2 regions of the Curtobacterium sp. MCJR17_020 genome follow, and region 1 is predicted to be linked to the other one. Evidence: riboswitches for the same ligand, from Rfam matches in the RefSeq annotation. Region 1 holds a riboswitch; the other holds the start of a gene.
What was found. A riboswitch is a leader RNA that binds a small molecule or an ion and turns the genes downstream of it on or off. The one in region 1 is predicted to bind thiamine pyrophosphate.

Region 1 (11,524 bases):
TTCGGCGTCTCGAAGATGAGCGGCAACATCGTGCGCGAGAGCCTGGCCCTCGTGACGAAGTGGGGCATCGACCGCCGCATCCGCGAGACCCGTTCCCTGGTCAAGGACCACCGGAAGCTGCCGTCCGTGCGCACCAACGCGCACGCCGTGGCCGACCACGCGGCCTGACCCGCGGCCCCACCGTTCGACGAGACTCGGGGTGGGCGACAGGGCCCGTGCTGTGCAGCACGAACGCCGTCGCCCACCCCGAGTCTCGGTTCGGTGACACCGCAGCGACTAGCGCAGCACCACCACGCCCCGCCCGCGGAACCGCACGCAGTCCGTCGCGACCTCAGCCGCTCCGAACCGGTAGAGCTCTTCGCCGGTGGCACCGGGGACCGGCACCTCGGCTGCGTCGTCGAGGAAGTTCACCACGACGTGCACGGGAGCCACGTCCGGTCCGAGCAGCCCACGCGTGAGCACCAGCCACCGCCGGTCCTCGCTGAACCGCACGGCGTTCGCCTCGTACCGGTGGTCGACGAAGGCCTGGTCCGTCCGGCGCAGGGCGACGAGCACCCGGTAGGCACGCAGTATCGCCGCACCCCGCTCGGAACTGACGTCGGCCCAGTCGAGCTTCGAGTTCGTGAACGTCGTCGGGTCCTGCGGGTCCGGCACGGCCGACTCGTCCCAGCCGTGCTCCGCGAACTCGCGGATGCGGCCCTCGGCCGTCGCCTTGCCGAGCTCGGGTTCCGGGTGCGACGTGAAGAACTGCCACGGCGTCGTCGCGGCGAACTCCTCGCCCATGAACAGCATGGGTGTGAACGGGCCCAGCAGCGTCAGTGCCGCGGCGATGACGAGGCCTTCGTCGTCGAGCGTCGCCGCCAGACGGTCGCCCGCCGCGCGGTTGCCGATCTGGTCGTGGTTCTGGTTCGTGACCACCAGGGCCGTGGCCGCGGAAGTCCCACGGTCGATCGGTTGCCCGTGGCGTCGGCCACGGAACGACGACCACGTGCCGTCGTGGAAGAACCCGTGGTCGAGCACCTTCGCGAGCGCCGACAGCGGTGCGAAGTCGGCGTAGTAGCCGTTCGTCTCGCCTGTCAGCGCCACGTGCACGGCGTGGTGGAAGTCGTCGGACCACTGTCCGGCGAGCCCGTACCCGGCGGCTTCCCGCGGGCGGAACATCACCGGGTCGTTGAGGTCCGACTCGGCGATCAGCGACAGCGGACGACCGACGAAGGAACCGTAGGCGTCCGTCTCGTCGGCCATCTCGGCCAGGACGTGCGGCCGCGTGGTGTCGCGGATCGCGTGCACGGCGTCGAGCCGGAGCCCGTCGACGTGGTGGTCGCGGAACCACATGCGCACGTTGTCGAGGACGTACCGACGGACCTCGGGGTGCTCGACGTTCACCGAGTCGCCCCACGTGTTCGCGAGCCCCTGCACCAGGTACGGCCCGTACAGCGGCAGGTAGTTGCCGCTCGGCCCGAGGTGGTTGTAGACGACGTCCTGGATGACCCCCAGGCCGAGTGAGTGCGCCGTGTCGACGAACCGGTCGTAGGCGTCGGGCCCGCCGTACGGGGCGTGCACCGCGTACCAGGCGACCCCGTCGTAGCCCCAGTTCCACTCGCCGTTCACACCGTTCACGGGCAGCAGTTCGACGAACTCGACGCCGAGCTCGACCAGGTGGTCGAGCTTCTGCGCCGCCGCGTCGAGGGTGCCCTCCGGCGTGTACGTGCCGACGTGCATCTCGTAGATCACGGCGCCGCGTCCCGGACGTCCGGTCCACGACTCGTCGGTCCACGCGAAGCGCGCCGGGTCGACCACTGCCGAGGTGCCGTGCACGCCGTCCGGTTGGAAGCGACTGCGGGGGTCGGGCCGGACCGCGTCGTCGTCGCCGAGGCGGAACCCGTAGCGGGCACCGACGACCGGCATGATCGCGTCGGTCGACCACCAGTCGTCGTCGCCCCGGGTCAGCGGGTACTCGACGTCGTCGACGACCAGCCGGACGCGGTCCGGCTCGGGCGCCCAGACGGCGTAGCGGTCGGGTGCGGTCATGCGTGACCCTCCAGGGTGTCGATCTCCGCTTGCGCGTCGGACTCGGTCGCCGCCGGGACGGTTCCACCGGTGGACCGGGAGGCCCGTCCCGCGCCGGACGCGTCGGTCACCGTGTCAGCGTGGCCGGGTTCCCCGACCGTGGTGGCCGGCACGAGCAGCGCGACCGGGTAGGTGGTGAGCAGGTCCGCGAGCGCGATGCCCCGGCTGGCCGGGAAGGTCCTGCCGGTGAGCAGGTCGACCCGGTCGACGGGGACGGCGTGCACGAGGGTGTCACCCCAGCCACCGACCCGCTCGAGGCCGATCGGCAGTCGTGTGGCGACCGTGACGGCACCGCCGCGGTCGAACGCGACGACGTGGTCCGCCGCGCTGCCCGTCGCTTCGAGCGCGAGGTACCGCGTGAAGAGCTCCGGGTGGTCGCGGCGGAGACGGAGTGCACGGGCTGTCACGAGGAGCTTCGCGGCGCCGTCGATCCCGATCGCCGGAAGGTCCTCGGGGCCGTCGTCGTCCGGGCCGTCGATCTCGGCGAGGACGTGGCGCCGTTCGGCGTAGTCCACGGCTCGGCGGTTGTCGGGGTCGACGAGGGACCGGTCCCAGAACTCGGTGCCCTGGTAGACGTCGGGGACGCCGGGTGCCGTGAGCTGCACGAGCTTCTGCGCGAGCCCGTTCGACCACCCCGCCGCGTCGATCCGTTCGTCGAGGGCATCGAGCACGGCCACCACCGCGGGCTCGTCGAACGCCGCGTCGACGAGGGCGTGCATGCGCTCCTCGAACGCCGTGTCCGGCTCGGTCCAGGTGGTGCTGTCGCCGGCTTCGCGTGATGCCTTCTCGGCGTAGGCGTGCAGCCGCTCACGACTCGCGGGCCGGGCACCGACGATCGCCTGCCAGAGGAGGTCGGCGAACACGCGGTCCTCGAGCGGGACGAGGGACTGCAACCGATCGAGCGTGTCGGCCCACTCGCTGCCGAGCTCGGCCAGGACCGCGATGCGTGCGCGGGTGTCCTCGCTGCGCTTCGTGTCGTGCGTGGTGAGCGTCGTCATGGTGTGCGGCCAGCTGCCGAGCCGGTCGCGCTGCGCCTGGTGGAAGTCGGCCACGGAGACCGCGAAGACACTCGGATCACCACCGACCTCGCTCAGGGACGTCAGGCGTGACGTGCGGTAGAACGCCGTGTCCTCGACGCCCTTGGCCATCACCATGCCGCTCGTCTGCTGCAGGCGGATCGCGGCGGCGTTCTCCGGGTCGACGAGCGCCGGGGCGATGCGGTCGATGACGTCGTCGAGGTCGGGACGGGCCTCTGCCGCGCGTTCGAGCGCCGCGATGAGGTGGTGCGCGCCCTCGGGCAGGTAGGTGCGGTACACGTCGAACGACGCCACGACCTCGGCGAGGGCGTCGACGAGCCGTTCGTGCGTGATCGCGTCCGCTCCGGCGGCGACCGGGGCGAGCAGTCGGGCGAGTCGTTCGACCTCGCTGCCCAGGATCCCGTCGGCGATGCCGCGGCGGGTGTCGTGCGTGAGCTGCTGCCAGTCCGCGGGCTCCGCGCCCGACGCCGCGGTCAGCGAGGGTTCGCCCGCGGGGTCGACGAGCACGCGGTCCAGGACGCCCAGGGCGTCGTACCCGGTCGTGCCGTCGACGGGCCACGAGCTCGGGAGCTCCTCGCCGGGTTCGAGGATCTTCTCGACGAGGGTGTACGCACCGCCGGTCAGCTCGGCGAGGTCCTGCAGGTAGCCGGCGGGGTCGTACAGGCCGTCGGGGTGGTCGATGCGCAGGCCGTCGACGAGGCCGTCGCGGAACCAGCCGCCGATGACGCCGTGCGACGCCGCGAACACCTCGGGTTCCTCGACCCGGATGGCCGCGAGCGTGTTCACCGCGAAGAAGCGGCGGTAGTTCAGGTCGTGGTCGGCACGCTTCCAGTGCACGAACGCGTAGTGCTGCAGCGCGTGCACGGCCTCGACCGAGTCGCCCGGGTGGGCGCTGCCCGGCGCGGTCGGGTACGCGGTCTCGCCGACCCGGAGCACCGGGTGCTCGGCGTCTGACGTGTCGAGCGTGACGGCTTCGAGCAGCCGGTCGTCGAGGACCGGCACCCGGACCTTGCCGTCGCCGGCGTCCCAGTCGACGTCGAACGCCCAGGCGACGGGCGAGCCCTGCCCGAGTTCGAGCAGGGACCACCACCACGGGTTGACCGCCGGGGTGGCGACCCCGACGTGGTTCGGGACGACGTCGACGAGCACGCCGAGCCCGACCGCGTGCGCGGCCTCGGCGAGGACCCGGAGGGCTTCGTCCCCACCACGGTCGGTGTCGACGTGCGTGTGGTCGACGACGTCGTAGCCGTGGTCCGAGCCGGGCTCCGACTGCAGGACCGGCGACAGGTACAGCCAGTCGGCGCCGAGGTCGTGCACGTAGTCGACGAGGTCGCGTGCCGCGGCCAGGTCGAAGTCGGCGGAGACCTGCAGCCGGTAGGTCGAGACCGGGACGCGACGCCCGGCTCCCGGTGTGCCGGCGCTCATCGTGCGGTGCCGCTCGGCGCGGTGGAACCGGCGGGGTTCGCTGGCGTCACGGCGTCCTGCGGGGACCGGAGCTCTGGATCGCCCTCGTGGTGCTGGACCTCGACCGGTGCGACGGAGACCTCGTGGTTCGGCTCGGCACGCAGGACGATCATCGACCGGGCGGGGACGTCGAGCGGCGTGCCCGCCTCGACGATCTCGTCACGGGCGCCGGGCTCGGCGGTGTCGATGCGGACCGTCCAGCCGGGTGCGTACTCCTCGGGCGGCAGGGTGAAGGTCACGACGTCGTCGTGGGCGTTGAAGTACGTGATGAACGCCACGTCGGTGACGCGCTCGCCTCGGGAGTCGCGCCCACGGATGCCGTCGCCGTTCAGGTACATGCCGACGCTCTTGCCGAAACCGGAGTCCCAGTCCTCCGGCGACATCGCGTCGCCCTCGGGCGTGAGCCAGACCACGTCGGGCAGCGGCTCGTCCTGACCACGGCGCACCGGGCGCCCGTTGAAGTACCGGGTGCGGCGGAACGTCGGGTGGTCGTGGCGCAGCTTGACCACGTCGGCGGTGAACTGGACGAGGTCGTCGTCCGCGGACTCCCAGTCGATCCAGCTGAGCTCGGAGTCCTGCGCGTAGACGTTGTTGTTGCCGGACTGCGAACGGCCGAGCTCGTCACCGTGGGCGATCATCGGCACGCCCTGGCTGAGGAGCAGCGTCGCCAGGAAGTTCCGGCGTCGCTGCAGCCGCAGGGCGTTCACGGTCTCGTCGTCGGTCGGGCCCTCGGCGCCGGAGTTCCAGGACCGGTTGTGGCTCTCGCCGTCGTTGTTGTCCTCGCCGTTGGCTTCGTTGTGCTTCTCGTTGTAGGCGACGAGGTCGTACAGCGTGAAGCCGTCGTGCGCGGTGATGAAGTTGATGCTGGCCTTGGGCGTGCGGCCGTCGTGCTCGTACAGGTCGGCCGAGCCGGAGATGCGCGAGGCGAACTCACCGAGCGTCGACGACTCGCCGCGCCAGAAGTCGCGCACGGTGTCGCGGTACTTGCCGTTCCACTCCGACCACTGGGGCGGGAAGTTGCCGACCTGGTAGCCGCCGGGGCCGACGTCCCAGGGCTCGGCGATGAGCTTGACCTGCGACACGATCGGGTCCTGCTGCACGAGCTCGAAGAACGCGGACAGCCGGTCGACCTCGTAGAACTCGCGGGCGAGCGCCGAGGCGAGGTCGAAGCGGAAGCCGTCGACGTGCATCTCGGTCACCCAGTAACGCAGCGAGTCGAGGATGAGCTGCAGCGAGTGGGGGTGCCCGACGTTGAGCGAGTTCCCGGTGCCCGTGTAGTCCATGTAGAACTTCTTGTCGTCGTCGACCAGGCGGTAGTACGCCGCGTTGTCGATGCCGCGGAACGACAGCGTCGGCCCGAGGTGGTTGCCCTCGGCGGTGTGGTTGTAGACGACGTCGAGCACGACCTCGATGCCGGCGCGGTGGAGCTCCCGCACCATCGTCTTGAACTCCTGCACCTGCTGGCCCTGGTCGCCCGAGGACGAGTACGAGGAGTGCGGCGCGAAGAAGCCGATGGTGTTGTAGCCCCAGTAGTTCGACAGCCCCTTGTCCTGCAGGGTCGAGTCGTTCACGAACTGGTGCACCGGCATGAGCTCGAGCGTCGTGATGCCGAGTCGCTGCAGGTGCTCGATGACCGCCGGGTGCGAGACGCCGGCGTAGGTGCCGCGCTGCTCTTCGGGCACGTCGGGGTGGGTCTCGGTGAGGCCCTTGACGTGCGCTTCGTAGATGACCGTCTCGCCGTAGGGCGTGCGCGGTGCGCGGTCGCCCTGCCAGTCGAAGAACGGGTTGATCACGACGCCCTTCATCATGTGCGCCGCGGAGTCGTCGTCGTTCGTCGAGTCCGGGTCGCCGAACGTGTACGCGAAGAGTGACTGGTCCCAGTCGATCTCGCCGCTCGTCGCCTTGGCGTAGGGGTCGAGCAGCAGCTTCGACGGGTTGCAGCGTGCCCCGCTGTCGGGGTCGTACGGGCCGTGGACACGGAAGCCGTACTCCTGCCCGGGGCCGATGTTCGGCAGGTAGGCGTGCCAGACGTAGGCGTCGACCTCGACGAGGGGGATGCACTCTTCGTTGCCGTCGGTGTCGAACAGACAGAGTTCGACGCGCTCGGCGACCTCGCTGAAGAGCGCGAAGTTCGTGCCGCTTCCGTCGTAGGTCGCCCCGAGCGGGTACGGATTGCCGGGCCAGGTGTGCAAACGGTCCTCCAGGTGATGGTCGCGCCAACATATCGGTGACACCCGTCCGCGTCCGCAGACAAGCGCCAGCTGTGTACCCGTGCGCGCGTGGCCCGGCCTGTGGAGGAACGGACGAGTAGCGTCGCGCGCATGGCCAACATCGTCACGCAGATCGCAGACAAGGTACGCCCGATCGGCGTCTCCACGAACTACGGGGACCCCGTCGAGGTCGGCGACCAGACCCTCATCCCGGTGTCCCTCGGCTGGTTCGGCTTCGGGGGCGGCGGGGACGACGAGAACGGCGGCGGCGGTGGCGGCGGCGCGTCGATCCCGGTCGGCGCCTACATCCGTCGTCCCGGCAAGGACCTCGAGTTCGAGCCGAACCTCATCTCGCTCGTCGCCGTGAGCATCCCGCTCGTCTGGGTGACCGGCACCGTGCTCCGCAAACTGGTGCGCGTCCTGAAGAAGTAGCCCGTCTAGACTGCTGGGACACACACGGGAGTCCGGGACCGCCGGGCTGAGAGGGAGCGAGTGGCGCTCCGACCGTCGAACCTGATCCGGATCATGCCGGCGCAGGGAGGAGTCCAGCACCATGTCTTCTGGCACGTCATCAACCGTCCACACCGCTCCGCGGCGATCGCTGCGCTGGCGGGTCGTCGACATCGTCGTCGCGAGCGTGCTCGCGGTGGCGCTCGGCGTCGTCTTCCGGCTGTGGGAGTTCGGCTACGAACCCATCAGCGCCGTCATGGACCTCGTCCTGCCGGGCACGAAGGCCCTGTTCGGCGGAGTGTGGTTGCTCGCCGGCCCGCTCGTCGCGATCGTCGTCCGCAAGCCCGGTGCCGCGCTCTACGGCGAGATGGTCGCCGCGTCGGTCGAGGCACTGTTCGGCACGCAGTGGGGGTGGCTGACGCTCGAGGCCGGACTGGTCCAGGGTCTCGGCGCCGAGATCGTCCTCGCACTCTTCCTGTACCGCGTGTACCGGCTGCCGGTCGTCGTCCTGGCGGGCGCCGCAGCCGGCCTCGCGCTCGGCATCAACGACACCGTGCTGTGGTACCCGGGTCTCGACGCCGCGTTCAAGGTCGTCTACGTCGTGTGCGCGATCGTGTCGGGTGCCGTCATCGCGGGCGCCGGCTCGTGGCTGATCGTCCGCGCGCTCGCACGCACCGGCGTGCTGTCCTCGTTCGCGGCCGGCCGGGAGCACAGCCGGCGTCGGCCGCGCGAACTGGTGTGACGGTGTCGGCTCCGTCGTCGACGTCCCCGGACGTCGTCGGCGTGCGCGCCGCGCGCATCGCGTTCCGCGACTGGGGGTGGCGCTACCCCGAACGCGCCGAGTGGGCCGTCCGTGGCGTCGACCTGACCGTCGAGCCGGGGGAGCGGGTCGCGGTCGTCGGGCCGTCCGGCTCCGGCAAGTCGACGCTGCTCCGGGCGGTCGCCGCCGTGCTGCCCGACGAACCCGACCCCACCGACGACACCGCTGCTTCCGTGCAGGGCTCGGTCCTGGTCGACGGTGCCGACCCCCGCGCGGTCCGCGGGCGTGTCGGACTCGTCATGCAGGACCCCGAGGCGCACACCGTGATGTCGCGGATCGGCGACGACGTGGCCTTCGGGTGCGAGAATCTCGCCGTCCCGCGCGACGAGACCTGGGCACGGGTGCGGTCGGCGCTCACGGTCGTCGGGCTCGACCTGCCCCTCGACCGTTCGACCGCGATGCTCTCCGGCGGCCAGCGGCAACGACTGGCGCTCGCCGGGGTGCTCGCGATGCGGCCGGGAGCCCTCGTGCTCGACGAACCCTGTGCGAACCTCGACCCGGCCGGCGTGGTCCAGGTGCACGACGCCGTCCGCGCGCTGCTCGACGAGACGGGGGCGACCCTGCTCGTGGTGGAGCACCGGATCGGCACCTGGCTCGACCTGGTCGACCGGCTCGTGCTGCTCGAGCCCGGCGGCGGGGTCGTCGCGGACGGCACGCCTGCCGAGGTGCTCGCCCGCCACGGCGCCGCGCTCACCGCGGCCGGGGTGTGGGTGCCCGGCGCCGAGCCAGAGCGTGGCGCGGCCCGCGGGCGGCTGCGTCCGGCTGCGCGAACGGGCGAAATGCCCGGGTCGGCCGCCGAGGGGACCGTGGCATTTCGCCCGCTCGGCGAGGGGGCGGGCGCGGGCGTCGGGGCGGGGGCGGGCACGGGGGCTGGCGCGCTGCTCGAGGCGCGGGACCTCGGGACCGGCCGGGGTAAGCGACAGCGAGTGGGCAGCGGGATCGAGCTCGAACTCCGAGCCGGACAGGTCCTGGCGATCACGGGGCCGAACGGGGTCGGCAAGTCGACGCTCGGCCTCACGCTCGCGGGGCTCCTGCCTCCGGTCGCGGGGGAGTTCGCCGCCACGACGGACCTCGCCGCCGGCCTCGACCCGGCGCCGCACACGTGGTCGAGCCGCGAACTCGCCGCCCGCATCGGCACCGTCTTCCAAGACCCTGAGCACCAGTTCGTCGCCGGCTCGGTCCGCGAGGAGGTCGAGGCGGGCCCCCGCGCGATCGGCGCTGCGGACGCCGCGGGTCGGGCCGACGCGCTCCTCGGCGAGTTCGGCCTCGCCCACCTCGCCGACGCCAACCCGTTCACGCTCTCCGGCGGCGAGCAGCGACGGCTCGCCATCGCCGCTGTCGTCGCCGCGCGGCCGCCGGTCGTCGTGCTCGACGAACCGACCTCCGGGCAGGACCGGTCCACGTGGGACGCCGTCGTCCGGCACCTCGGAGCACTCGCCGACGCCGGCACCACCGTCGTCGCCGTCACGCACGACCGCGACCTGATCCGGGCGCTCGACGCCGACGAGGTCGTGCTCGGGGCGGACGGAGCCCGGCGCGTGGACCGCGACCAGGGGGGTGCGACGGCGACCACCCCGGAGACGGGGCCGACGTCGACAGGCCGGACCGCGCCTCCAGGCCGAACCGACGCAACGACCGCCACCGACCCGACAGACCACCACCGCGGCGTCCGCGCCGTCCAACCGGTGGCCTCACTCGTCGGCGTCCTCGCGCTCGGCGTGTGCCTCGTGCTGAGCCTGGACGTCGTGTCCGCAGCCGTCGCCCTCGCGGTCGAGCTCGCGCTGCTGCCACTCCTGCGGCTGCCGGTGCGGACCCTGCTGCTGCGGGTGTCACCGGTCCTGGTGGCCGTGCCGCTCACGGCGGTGAGCATCGCGCTGTACGGACGACCTTCCGGACGGGAGTGGTTCGACTTCGGCTTCGCCCACGTCACCGACGGGTCGCTGATGCTCGCCCTGGCGACGGCGCTCCGCGTGCTCGCCGTGGGGCTGCCCGCGGTCGCGTTGTTCGTCCGCGTCGACCCCACCGACCTGGCCGACGGGCTCGCGCAGGTGCTGCGGCTGCCGGCGCGGTTCGTGCTCGGGGCCCTCGCGGCCATCCGGATGATGACGTTGCTGGTGGACGACTGGCGGCAGCTCGCGATGGCGCGGCGCGCTCGGGGGCTGGCCGACACCGGACGGCTGCGGCGTGGGGCGTCGATGGCGTTCGCGCTGCTGGTCCTGGCGCTGCGACGGGCGACGACGTTGGCGGTGGCGATGGAGTCGCGCGGGTTCGGGGCTCCCGGGCGACGCACGTGGGCGCGGGTCGCACGGTTCGCGTGGCCGGAGTGGGCGATGGTGGCGGTGCTCGTCGGGATCGGTGTCGCGTCGATCGCGGTCGCCGTGGCAGCGGGGACCTGGCGTGCGTGAGTCGGCGGACCCGGCGAACCCGGCGGACCCGGCGGACGGCGAGGGACTCGCCGCGGGCGTCGCCGCGGCCGCAGCCGGTGCTGCGGTGGCATCGGGCGGGCGCCTCGTGGTCCTCGTCGACGGCCGCTCCGGCACCGGCAAGACGACCCTCGGTGACCAGCTCGCGCAGCTGCTGGGGGCGCAGGTCGTGCACCTCGACGACGTCTACCCGGGGTGGGACGGACTGCGCGCGGCGGCCGACGCCGTGGTCCGCGACGTGCTCGGGCCTCCCAGTGGGTACCGCCGGTGGGACTGGGTGGCCGACGGCCCGGCGGAGTGGGCCGCGGTCGACCCCGACCTGCCGATCGTGATCGAGGGCTGCGGGGCGGTTTCACGGGCGTCGGTGGAGCTGGCCTCGTTGGCGGTGTGGCTCGAGGCGGACGACGCAGTCCGCTGGGACCGGGCGATCGGCCGCGACGGCGACACCTTCGCGCGCGAGTGGGACCGGTGGGCGGCGCAGGAGCAGGACTTCATCGCCGCCGAGGACCCGGCGTCCCTGGCCGACGTGGTGCTGCGGACGTAGCGGGTCGCCGCGAGTCTCGGGCTGGCTGTGCCGAGTCTCGGGCTGGCTGCGCCGAGTCTCGGGCTGAGCGACAGTTCTCGAACGCCCGAGCGCGAGAACTGTCGCTCACCGCGAAACTCGGCCCTGCCCGCCGCGCGGCCCCGCGCACGCGCGACCGGGTCCACCGCGAAGACCGCCGCCACGATGGTCAGCACCGCGTACACCCCGACGTACCCACACCGGATCCACGGCGAGCCCCACCGAGCTCCACGAACCCCGCGGCGAGCAGCGGCGTCAGCCCCGCAGCGGCGGCTGCCGCGGGCGCTGCCGAGACTCGGGGTGCGCGACACTTCTCGCGTCCCGTGCGCCGAGCAGTGTCGCTCAACCCGAGTCTCGACCGACGCCCGACGAGTCTCGACCGACGCCCGACGAGTCTCGACCGACGCCCGACGAGTCTCGGGCGCTGCCTACGCCCAGCCGAGCTCGTGCAACCGCTCGTCGTCGATGCCGTAGAAGTGCCCGATCTC
Region 2 (11,524 bases), 430 kb from region 1:
GCAGCACGAGCGTGCCGACGCCACCGAGCACGGCGCCGAGCAGCGCGACCGGCCGCTGCCACGTCGCCGCACGGTCGCGCAGCGTCACGAGCGACACCACCAGCGCGAGGAGTCCGAGCACGACGCCGACACCGTGCACGGTCGCTGGCGCGGTGAACCACCACGCGGCGAGTCCGAGCGTCGCGATGCCCGCCACGGCGCCCAGGACCGCTCCCGGGGTCGCACCGAGCGCACGGCGCGGCTCCGGCTGGGCGGCTGCGGCCACAGGCTGGTCGAGCAGTTCGGTCGGGAGGCCCGGCTCGGCCCCGACGGACGCGCTCGCCTCCGCCACGGGTGCGGTCGAGGGCACGGTGGCGTTCGTGGCCGCGGGTGCAGCCGCGGACGCCGGCGCCTGCAGGACCGCGTCGAAGGACCGCACGTGCGCGGACGCGGGCGTCGGTGCCGGGGTCACGGCGGTGGCGGCGGCCTGCTGGTGGGCGAAGCGGCGCGGCGTGCGGAAGCCGATCAGGCCGACGGGTTCGGGTTCGGTGCCCTCGACGACGACGTGCTCCAGGCCGGGCACGGAGAACCGCGGCTGTCCGGCGGAGGGCACGGGCGACGGTGCGGGGGCCGGTGCGGTGCGGGGAGCGGCGTCGATCGGTGAGACCGGGGCCGGTGCGGAGGCCACGGCGGCGGTGTCGAACGGCACGGTGTGCACGGTCGGCGAGGTCGGGGCCGGCGGCAGGAGGTCCTGCTGCGGCGGGTAGTCGGGGACCGTGACGTCGTCCTCGACCAGGGCGGCGATGGACGCGGGCACCGGCGTCGACGCTGCGTCCGGGGCGAGCGTGGCCGTCGGCTGCGGGGCGGAGCCGAGCACGGCGGTGGGAGCGGCGCGCGCCGTGGGCGGGGCGCGACGTGGCGGGGGTGGGACGGGCCTCCTGGCCGGTGCTCGCTGCGGAGTCAGAGGCGACCCGCCGGGCGGACGCGGCCGGTTCGACGGACGGGAGCCGCTCAACGGACGCGGCCGGTTCGACGACCGGTGCGGTCACCCAGGACGGGACGGGACGGCGCGGCCGTTCCGAATCCTGCATGCGATGCGACGCCACTGCGGTGCTCCCTTCGTCGACTGATCCATCGTCAGTTCTAGCGGCAACGGTCGCGGATGTCGCAGCCCCAGTTCCGGGGTCGCCGGTACGTTCGGGACATGACCGGAATCGAACACCGTCCACTGGGCCCCTCGGGGCTCGTCGTCTCCACCGTCGGCCTCGGCTGCAACAACTTCGGGCGGCCGGGGACCGCCTCCGAGTCGCAGGAGGGCACCGACGCCGTCGTGCGGGCGGCACTCGACGCCGGGGTCACGCTCTTCGACACGGCCGACATCTACGGCGGCCGGCCCGGCATGTCCGAGGAGATGCTCGGCCGGTCGATCGCGGGACGGCGTGACGAGATCGTGCTCGCGACGAAGTTCGGCATGGACATGCAGGGCGCGAACGGGCCGGACTGGGGTGTGCGCGGGTCGCGGCGGTACGTCCGGTTGGCCGTCGAGTCGTCGCTCCGTCGCCTCGGGACGGACTGGATCGACCTGTACCAGATGCACCGTCCCGACGACGTGACGCCGATCGAGGAGACGCTGTCGGTCCTCGATGACCTGGTCCGCGAGGGCAAGATCCGCTACGTCGGCCACTCGAACTTCGCGGGGTGGCAGATCGCCGAGGCCGAGCTGACCGCGTCCATCGCCGGCACCACGGCGTTCGTGTCCGCGCAGAACGAGTACAGCCCCCTCGCCCGTGCCGCCGAGGCCGAGGTGCTGCCGGCCGTCCGCGCCTACGCCCTCGGGTTCCTGCCGTTCTTCCCGCTGTACAACGGGCTGCTGACCGGCAAGTACACGAAGGCCGGGGGTCCGGCCGACGGGCGCCTGTCGACGTCGAAGCCGCAGCTGCTCGAGGACGCCCCGTGGGACGTGCTCGACGACTACCAGCGGTTCTGCGACCACCGCGGCGTCACGATGCTGCAGGCGACGTTCGCGTGGTTGCTCGCGCAGCCGGGGTTGTCGAGCGTCATCGCCGGTGCGACGAAGCCGGAGCAGATCACGCAGAACGTCGAGGCCGGCACCACGTGGGACCCGACCGAGGACGACATCGCCGACATGACGGTGATCTTCGACCGGGCGTAGGCGGGCCCGCCGGGCCGCGGGCCGCCGGGCCCGAGTCTCGGCGTGAGCGACAGTTCTCGCGGCTGTCGGCCCGAGGACTGTCGCCCAGCCCGAGTCTCGGGTCGGCGGGGCCGAGACTCGGGGGAGTCAGCGGGTCGCTGCCTGCAGGGCCTCGCGCAGCTGGTCGGCGGTCAGGCGCGGGCCGTAGCCGGGGGTGTCCCGCTGGATGCGCCAGCCCTCGGCGAGGGGTCCGGCGTCGACGACGTCGAAGCCGAACTCGTCGATGAGGTCCGCGGTGACCTGCTTCGCCTCGGCGTCGTCGCTCGCGACCACGAGCGCGCGGCGGTCCGGGGTTCCGGCCGGGGTGGCGTGGCCGGTGAGGTCCGCGGCGCCGATGTGGTTGAACGCCTTGACGACCCGGGCGCCCGGCAGGTGGTCCTGCAGCAGCTCGGCGGTCGTCGTGGACTCGTCGTCGAGCGCGGCGATGTGGCCGTCGCGCTCCCAGTAGTAGTTGTTCGTGTCGATGACGACCTTGCCGACGAGCGGCTCGGACGGGATCGTGTCGATGGCGGCGAGCGGCACCGTCACGACGACGACCTCGCCCGCGGCGGCTGCTTCGTCGCGGGTGGCCGCACGGGCCTGGTCGCCGAGCTCGGCCACCAGGTCGGCCAGGGTCTCGGGGCCGCGCGAGTTCGCGATCACGACCTGGTGACCGTGCTGCACCGCGAGCCGTGCCAGTTGGGATCCGATGTTGCCTGCGCCGATGATGCCGATGGTCGTCATGGTGTCCATCCAACGCTCGGCGGCCACGAGCATTCCCCTCGGAGCACGCGCGCCCCGGGCGGAGCATGATGGCGGCATGGACCACGAGTTCCGCGACGAGACCGACCAGGACCGCTACGCGATGTACGTCGGCGGCGAGCTCGTGAGCGTGCTCGACTACCGCGAGAACGGCGACGCGATCGCGTTCCCGCACACGTACACGGTGCCGAAGCACCGCGGGCACGGCTACGCGGCCGAGCTCGTCGAGTACGCGGTCGCCGACGTCGAGACGAACTCGACGAAGCGGGTCGTGCCGATGTGCTGGTTCGTCGGCAAGTGGTTCGACGAGCACCCCGAGAAGTCAGACCTGCTCATCCGCAGTGCCGCGGACTGAGCCGACGCGAGAAGAGCGCCCCATGCCCACCATCACCCCCTTCCTCTGGTACGAGGACCAAGCCGAGCAAGCCGCCCGGTACTACGTCGACCTGTTCCCCGGCAGTTCGATCGACAGCGTCGCGAAGACCCCGGACGGCGCGACCCTGGTCGTCGAGTTCACGTTGCTCGGGCAGCCGTACCGGGCGATGAACGGCGGCCCAGGGCACCCGCACACCGACGCCGTCTCGTTCCAGGTCGACGTCGACACGCAGGACGAGCTCGACCGCATCTGGGACGCCCTGCTCGCCGACGGCGGGAAGCCGAGCATGTGCGGCTGGTTGTTCGACCGATGGGGTGTCGCCTGGCAGGTGACCCCGTCGATGATGGGCGAGCTCATGACCGGGTCGGGCGACCCCGAGGCGAACGCCCGTGTCTTCCAGGCGATGATGACGATGCAGAAGCTCGACATCCCCGCGCTCCGGGCCGCAGCTGCAGGTCACTGAGCCCGAATCTCGCGTACCGACCGGTATGGTGTCGGCACAGAAGACCGCCGGCCGGCGCCGGCACCGAAAGGCTGGAGCCACGATGGACCACCCGAGCTCCGGGATCCGCAACAGCGAGATCGGCCGGGCGTACACCGAGCTCGCCCGGATCACCCGACGTGCGAGCATCCGTGCCCGCGGATCCGACCAGGCGCTGAGCGTCGTCGACCAGTCCCTCGTCGACTTCGTGGTGCAGCACCCCGGCTGCATGGCCATCGACATCGCCCGGTACCTGCGCCTGAACCGCTCGACGATCTCGCGGCAGCTGTCCGGGCTCCTCGCCACGAAGCTGATCGAGACGACCGACGGCGGCACCGGCAACGCGAAGCCCCTCGTCGTGACGGACGCCGGTCGCACCGCGCTCGAGCGCTCCGTGCAACTGCACCGGGATGCGCTGGAGGAACGGCTCGCCGGCTGGTCCGACGACGACATCGCCCTGCTCGCCGGACTGCTCGAACGGCTCGGTGCCTCGGACGAGGCCGGACTGCCGATGCCCGGACGATCCTCGACGTGACCACGTCGTTCGTCCTGCTCTCCGACACGCACCTGCCGAAGCGGGCGAAGGACCTGCCTTCGGCGCTCTGGGCCGACGTCGACGCCGCCGACCTGGTGGTGCACGCGGGGGACTGGGTCGACCTCGCCACCTTCGACGCCGTGCAGGCCCGATCCCGCCGGTTCGAGGGCGTGCGCGGGAACAACGACGGCCCCGAGTTCGACGAACGGCTGCCGCTCGTCGCGCACTTCGCGGTCGAGGACCTGCGGTTCGCGCTGGTGCACGAGACCGGTGCGGCGACGGGCCGGGAGCGCCGGATGGCCGCCGAGTACCCCGACGTCGACGTGCTCGTCTTCGGGCACTCGCACATCCCGTGGGACACCGTCGCGCCGTCCGGGCTGCGGCTGCTCAACCCCGGCTCGCCGACCGATCGCCGTCGGCAGCCGGACTTCACGTGGATGCGCGGCACCGTGACCGGCGCGGACCTGGCCGTCGAGCTCGTGCGCCTGCCGCCGCCCCCGCGCTGACGGACCCGCGGGTGCCGAGACTCGGGCCAGGCGACAGTTCTCGGGCCCGGGGCCGCGAGAAGTGTCGCTCACGCCGAGACTCGGGCCCCCGGAACCGTCAGCGGCATCGCGAAGAACGCCAGCTCCCACTCGGTCGAGCGGCGGAACGCCCGCGCCATCCGGCCCCGCTCGGACGGGGTCGCGGCTGCCGCCATCTCCTCGACCAGACGCGTCGCCTCGGCACTCGACGCCGCGAAGCCCGGGTCGCCGTAGGCCGTGATCCAGTCCGCGAACGCGTGCCCGTCCGGCGCCGCTCCGAGCTGTGCGCCCACCCAGGCGTAGACCCGGAAGCAGGGGAGCACCGCCGCGGCGAGCACGGCCGCCGACCCGGAGTCCGCCGCCTGCTGCAGGTGCGCGAGGTACCCGGCGCACGTCGGGTGGACGGGGTCGTCGGCGTGGGTGCCGGCGAGGCGTCGGTGGTGCAGGTCGCGGGCCTCGGCGGCGCACCCCTCGGAGGCCGCCGCCCAGAAGGCGGCAGCCGCAGGACCACGACCAGCGCCGTCAGCCGCAACGCCGTCAGCCGCAGCGCCGGGAGCCGCAGGGCCAGCGCCAGCACCAGCGCCAGCAGCGCTCGCCGCCAACGCCGCCAGGTGCTGCTCGTAGGCCCGCAGGTAGTGCACGTCCTGTGCGAGGTACCCGGCGAACACGTCCGCGTCGAGCGTCCCGTCCCGCAGCCCGACCAGGAACCCGCACTCGATCGTCGACCGCAGCACCGAGCTGACGTCGGACCACCACACGTCGGTGAACCGGGCCACGGGCAGCAACGCTCGGACCACGGCGCCGTGGTCGATCGGCCCGTTGCCGGAACCGACCTCCAGGGCATCGGCTCCCCGCAGGGCCGCCGTCAGCCAGGGCTTCGCCACCCCGACCGCGAGCTCCCAGTCCCCGTGCCGGGCAGCGAGCGTCGCGATCGCACTCGACAGGGAGCACCCGGTGCCGTGCGTGTTGGCCGTCGCGACGCGGGGAGCGATGAACCGCCGAGCGGACCCCGACGGCGACACGAGCACGTCGTCGGAGGTCGGCCCCTCGTCGTGCCCGCCCTTCGCCAGCACGAGCACGTCCCACGTCGACGCCACGAGCCGCGCAGCGTCCAGGACCGGCAACGACGCAGGCGCGGCACCAGCAGCCGCACCAGCCCCGGCCCCCGCCAGCTCCGCCAACACCTGCAACTCGGCCCGGTTCGGCGTCACCAGGTCGGCCAGCCCGAACAGCGCCCCCATCGCCGAGGCGGCGTCCTCGTCGAGCAACCGGTCACCACTCGTCGCGACCATCACCGGGTCCACCACGACCACGGGCGGCCGGTGCTCCCGCAACCAGTCCGTCACGACGCGGACGACCGGTGCCGTGCCGAGCATCCCGATCTTCACGGCGTCGATCGTGACGTCGTCCGACACCGCGTCGAGCTGCTCCCGCAGGAACGCGACGTCCGGCACGTGCACCGACCGCACCCCGTGCGTGTTCTGCGCGACGAGGGCGGTGACCACGCCCATGCCGTACCCGTCGTGCGCGGCGATCGCCTTGAGGTCGGCCTGCAGTCCGGCGCCGCCCGTCGGATCGGTCCCGGCTACGGCCAGGACGCGCGGGACGCTCACGACTCCGCCCCGTGGTGCGACGAAACCCCCGACGGGAGGAACGGATCGCCCGCCGCGAGCCGCCCCGGCTCCGCCCCGTGGCCGGGTCCAGGTCCCCACGCGGCCACGTACGCGGCCGCTGCGGACCCGGGATCGGCCGCGGCGCAGATGCCCGACACGATCGCGACCCCGGCGGCGCCCGCTGCCCGGAGCGGCGCGACGTCGTCGAGGGTCACCCCGCCGATCGCCACGCACGGCACGTCCGTCACCGCCGCGAGCCGGGCGAACCCGCCGTGTCCGAGCGCCGGCGGGTGGTCGGCCTTCGTCGTGGTGGGGTGCACGACCCCGACGCCGAGCAGGTCCACGGTGCCGAGGGGCAGGCGGGCGACGACCGCCAGGTGCTCCGGGGTGTTCGCGGTCAACCCGATGTGCGCATCCGGCCCGAGCAGGGCACGAGCAGCGGTCACGGGGACGTCCGACTGGCCGAGGTGCACCCCGGCGACCCGGTGTCCAGCGTGCCGAGCGGCGAGGGCGACGTCGAGTCGGTCGTCGACCACGACGGCGGCCCGGTCGCCCACGGCGTCGGCCACGGCACCGGTCAGCGCCAGGAGGTCCCGTGCCGAGGCGTCCTTGTCCCGCACCTGCACGATCCGGACCCCGGCGTGCACCGCGGCGCGCACCACCCCGAGCACACCGACACCGTGCCGGTCGGCCAGCGTGCCGTCGGTGACCAGGTACACGCCGAAGTCCTCCGGCAGCCCGCTCATGCCGGCACCACCAGGGACGCAGGTTCGGCCTCGACCGTGATCCGGGCCTCGCGGACGACGTCCTCGGGGGTGAGCGACGCCAACCGGTCGAGGAACAGCGGTTGGAAGGTGCCGGGGCCGCCGGCCTCGCGGGCGGCGAGCTCCGCGGCGATCGTGTGCACCGCGGTCGCCGCGACGGCGGCTGCGCCGGCGTCGTCGGGCGCGACCGACGTGAACGCGGCGACGACCGCGCCGAGGGCGCACCCGCCCCCGGTGATCCGCGTCAACAGCTCGGTGCCGTTCGCGACCCGCACCACACCGGTGCCCGGCGCGACCAGCAGGTCGACGGGACCCGACACGGCCACCGCGGCCACGAGCCTCCCGGCCGACTGACCGGACACGGCGTCGACCGCAGCCGCACGGGCGTCCTCGGTGCCCACCGTGCTGTCGACGCCGCGGCCACCGGCCGACGTGCCGAGCAGGGCGAGGACCTCGGAGGCGTTGCCTCGCAGCACCGTCGGGTGCAGCGCGAGCAGGTCGCGGGCCAGGGCGGTGCGCACCGGCAGCGAGCCGACCGCGACGGGGTCGAGCACCCAGGGGGTGCCGGTGTCGCGGGCGGCGTGCGCGGCCTCGAGCGCCGCGACCCGGGGTTCGGCGTGCGGGGTGCCGGTGTTCACCAGCAGGGCGTCGGCGACCCGGGCGAACGGTCCCGCCTCGGTCGCCACGTCGACCATCGCGGGCGAGGCCCCGAGGGCGAGCAGCACGTTCGCGGTGACGTTCTGCACCACGGTGTTCGTGATGCACTGCACCAGCGGGCTCCGGGCACGGACGGCCTCGAGCAGTTCGGCGGTTCGGTGGGCCCAGGCAGGGGAGGGCGCAGCGGTTTCCATGGACGATCCCTTCGCGAGTACGAGCTCGAGCAGGTTCGACGGGTGTGATCTCAGCCGCTGGTTGCGGCACCCCGTGTCTCGATCGACACCGTACACGAGCAGCTGCGCCGTGCCACGGCTCGTCGTCTCCGGCCCCGTCGTCTCCGGTCACATGCCCTGCACCGTGTGACAGGGTTGGTGTGTGCCAGACTCCACGCCTCCCGGACCGCCACCAGGCCCCCGCGACCCCGGCGACGCCTGGGCGGTCGGTCCTGATGGCACCAAGGCCTGGGGACTCTTCGGCGCCGCGGGGCTGCTCGTCGACGACGGCGCCGGACGCGTGCTCCTGCAGCACCGCGTCGAGTGGAGTCACCACGGCGGCACGTGGGGCATCCCCGGCGGCGCACGCCACCAGGGCGAGGACGCCGTCACCGGAGCACTCCGCGAGTCCGCCGAGGAAGCCGGTGTGCCGCACGACGGCGTCGACCTGCGCCACACGGCACTGCTCGACCTGGGGTTCTGGACCTACACGACCGTGGTGGGGCGTGCCGCTCGGCCGTTCGAACCGGTGATCGCGGACCGCGAGAGCCTCGCCCTGTCCTGGATCCCCGTCGACGAGGTCGAGGACCTGCCGCTGCACCCCGGGTTCGGGAGGTCGTGGCCGGCACTCCGCGCGTCCCTCACCACCGCTCCGCACGTCGTGGTCGACGCGGCGAACGTCGTCGGCAGCGTGCCCGACGGCTGGTGGAAGGACCGGGCGGGAGCCGCTGCACGCCTGCTGTCGTCGGTGACGGCGCTCGCCGTGTCCGGGGTGACCGCCGACGTGCTGGCGCTGCCGTTCGCCCGGTGGTGGCCGCGGTGGACGGTGGTGCTCGAGGGCGAGGCCCGGGCGGCCTCCGGGTCGTCGGACGGCGCACTGCCCCGAGCACTCGACGTCGTCGCAGCGCCGGGTTCGGGGGACGACGCCATCGTGGACGCCGCTCGTGCCGCGGTGGAGGCCGGCGACGGTCCCGTCGTGGTCGTCACCGCGGACCGGGAGCTCCGTGCCCGCGTCGAGGCGCTCGGTGCCGTGGTGCACGGGCCGTCCTGGCTGCGCGACCGGTTCTAGCGGCGGACGACCCTGCGGCAGGCCCTCGCGCGCCGCGCCTACGCCGTCGGCAGGTACCGCCGCGACGACACGAGCACCGCGCACCACGACACGACGCCGAGCCCGACGATCACCCAGAGGACGACCGGCAGCGCCACGACGTTCGCGATCGCCGCGATCACGGCCGGCGCCAGGAACCCCGCGTACGCCGCCGCGTAGAACACCCCGGTGAGTCCGGCCAGGTCGCGGGATCCGGCGATCCGCTGCACCTCGAGCAGCGACGACACCAGTGCGAGCCCGATCCCGACGCCGATGACGACGTTCGCGACGAGTCCGACCACGACGGACTGCAACTCGATCGCGACGACGACCACGGCGATGCCGGCGGTCATGCACGCGAGGGCCGTCGTGAGCCCGCGGGCCGAGGTCAGCGAGTGCACGCGCCGCGCGAGCGGCTGGACCGCACTGGACACCCCGAGTGCGACGACGGTCGCGGCGGTGGCGAACAGCAGGCCCCACGCGCCGGTGGCTCCGGTGAGCCGGGTCGGCAGGTAGCCGTACCCGATCGCCGCCGAGCCGAAGATCCACGGGGCGGTGACGAGCACCACGCGGGTGAACCGTCGGTGCCCGGCGCTCGGCACCCGCAGCTGGCGCCACCACGGACCGGGGACCCCGCCGCAGCGGTTGGTCTCGGGGGTGCGCCAGACGACGACGGCGAAGGGCAGTGCGACGACGATGTGGACCAGGAAGGGCAGCACCTCGGGGATCGGGCCCCACTGCGCGATGAGCCCGGCCACCAGCGCCCCGGAGGCCGAACCGAGCGTGAACGCCAGCGAGGCCCGGCGGGCACCGGACCCGGCGTCGGCGGTGGGGTCGAAGCGTCCCTGCGACAGCTCCTTCACCCAGCTGTTGCCGACGGCCATCGCGATGCCGACGGTGATGCCGGAGAACAGCCGTCCGGCCGCCAGGAACCCGGGGCCGAGTGGTCCGAGCGCGAGCAGTCCGCTGCCGACGACGGCGGAGACGATGGCGGCGAGCATGAGGGGCTTGCGGCCGTGCCGGTCGGACAGCGACCCGGCGACGAGCAGCGCCGGCGCGAGTCCGAGCACGTAGACGCCCAGGAAGACGTTGACGACGACCGACGAGTAGTGCTCGCGGCCCTCGTACATGAGCAGCAGGGGCGAGAACTGGTTGCCGCCCCACGAGCAGACGAACACCGCGCCCCACACCGCGACCCAGGGCAGCACGCGCGCCGAGGGGACGGACAGCGAGCCGGTGGTGGGGATGCTCCCCGTCACGCTCACAGGGCACCCCGGTGCGAGGCGACGTGGGCGTGCAGGACCTCGGCGTAGCGGGCCGCGTCGCCCGCCGCCAGGGCTGCCGCGAGGGCTCGGTGGTCGTCGAGCGAGGCCTGCAGCTGCGACGGCTGCACCCGCATCAGCTGGTGTCTCAGCCGGTTCTGCCGGTCACGGAGCGTCTGCGCGAATCGCACCGCGATCGCGTTCCGCGACGCGCCGATCACCGCACCGTGGAACGCCGCGTCGACCTCGATGAACCGGTCGACGTCGCCCGTCGCGACCGCCTGCTCCTGCTCCGCCAGCATGGCCTGGAGGCCCGGGGTGACGTCCGCCACGCGGCCGTCGGTCACGACTCGGCTCGCCGCCGTGGCCTCGATCGCCTCGCGCATCTCCAGCACGTCCGCCGCCTCGTTCGGGGACATCGGGCGCACCACCGCACCCTTGCGGGACTCCAGGGTGAGCAGGTCCTCGGCTGCCAGGCGGAGGAAGGCCTCGTGCACGGGGGTGCGGGACACCCCGATCTCCTGGCACAGGGCGTTCTCGCTGATCGCGGTGCCACCGGGGATGTCGCCGCGGATGATCGCCCGTTTGACGTGGTCGTACGCGCGGTCGGATGCGGCCTGTGTCGTCGTGTGCTGCTCCACGGTCGTCGATCGTACGCCCTTGCATGCAACGCTGCATGCCGTCATGTGACGTGTTGTTCACACCACCGGGTCACACGGGGCGGCGCACGTCGATACGCTGGCCGGACGTCAACGGAGACGCACACACAGGAGGTTCCCCATGGAGCGGATCACCAGGGCCGACGACCGAGTCCACCGCCCGGCCGGGCCGTGGACACCGACCGTCCACCGGCTGCTCGCACACCTGCACGAACAAGGGTTCGTCGCGGCACCGGAACCGATCGAGCACGGCGACACCCTCGAGACGGTGTCGTTCGTCCCCGGGGTCGCGGGGGAGTACCCGTGGACCGAGGACGTCGCGAGCGAAGCCGCTCTCGTCACGAGCGCCCGACTGCTCCGGCAGTTCCACGACGCCGCAGCCACGTATCCGCTCGACGCAACACGCGACCTCTGGTCACAGG

Region 2: another riboswitch for thiamine pyrophosphate. It lies ahead of thiM (hydroxyethylthiazole kinase); the one in region 1 lies ahead of DEJ14_RS05420 (ECF transporter S component).

The regions. Positions count from the first base shown of each region.
Region 1 covers NZ_CP126260.1:1,129,921-1,141,444, forward strand. The annotation lists gene DEJ14_RS05395 (polyprenol monophosphomannose synthase) at 1-168, shown strand, start outside; gene treZ (malto-oligosyltrehalose trehalohydrolase) at 277-2,031, opposite strand; gene treY (malto-oligosyltrehalose synthase) at 2,028-4,532, opposite strand; gene glgX (glycogen debranching protein GlgX) at 4,529-6,763, opposite strand; gene DEJ14_RS05415 (hypothetical protein) at 6,893-7,213, shown strand; TPP riboswitch at 7,228-7,339, shown strand; gene DEJ14_RS05420 (ECF transporter S component) at 7,335-7,973, shown strand; gene DEJ14_RS05425 (ATP-binding cassette domain-containing protein) at 7,976-10,456, shown strand; gene DEJ14_RS05430 (nucleoside/nucleotide kinase family protein) at 10,449-11,018, shown strand; gene DEJ14_RS05435 (metallopeptidase family protein) at 11,465-11,524, opposite strand, start outside.
Region 2 covers NZ_CP126260.1:1,560,185-1,571,708, forward strand. The annotation lists gene DEJ14_RS07410 (hypothetical protein) at 1-856, opposite strand, end outside; gene DEJ14_RS07415 (aldo/keto reductase) at 1,184-2,152, shown strand; gene DEJ14_RS07420 (NADPH-dependent F420 reductase) at 2,279-2,914, opposite strand; gene DEJ14_RS07425 (GNAT family N-acetyltransferase) at 2,991-3,287, shown strand; gene DEJ14_RS07430 (VOC family protein) at 3,310-3,771, shown strand; gene DEJ14_RS07435 (MarR family winged helix-turn-helix transcriptional regulator) at 3,854-4,324, shown strand; gene DEJ14_RS07440 (metallophosphoesterase family protein) at 4,321-4,830, shown strand; gene thiD (bifunctional hydroxymethylpyrimidine kinase/phosphomethylpyrimidine kinase) at 4,899-6,461, opposite strand; gene thiE (thiamine phosphate synthase) at 6,458-7,207, opposite strand; gene thiM (hydroxyethylthiazole kinase) at 7,204-8,076, opposite strand; TPP riboswitch at 8,065-8,160, opposite strand; gene DEJ14_RS07460 (NUDIX hydrolase) at 8,258-9,163, shown strand; gene DEJ14_RS07465 (MFS transporter) at 9,202-10,440, opposite strand; gene DEJ14_RS07470 (GntR family transcriptional regulator) at 10,443-11,084, opposite strand; gene DEJ14_RS07475 (phosphotransferase enzyme family protein) at 11,224-11,524, shown strand, end outside.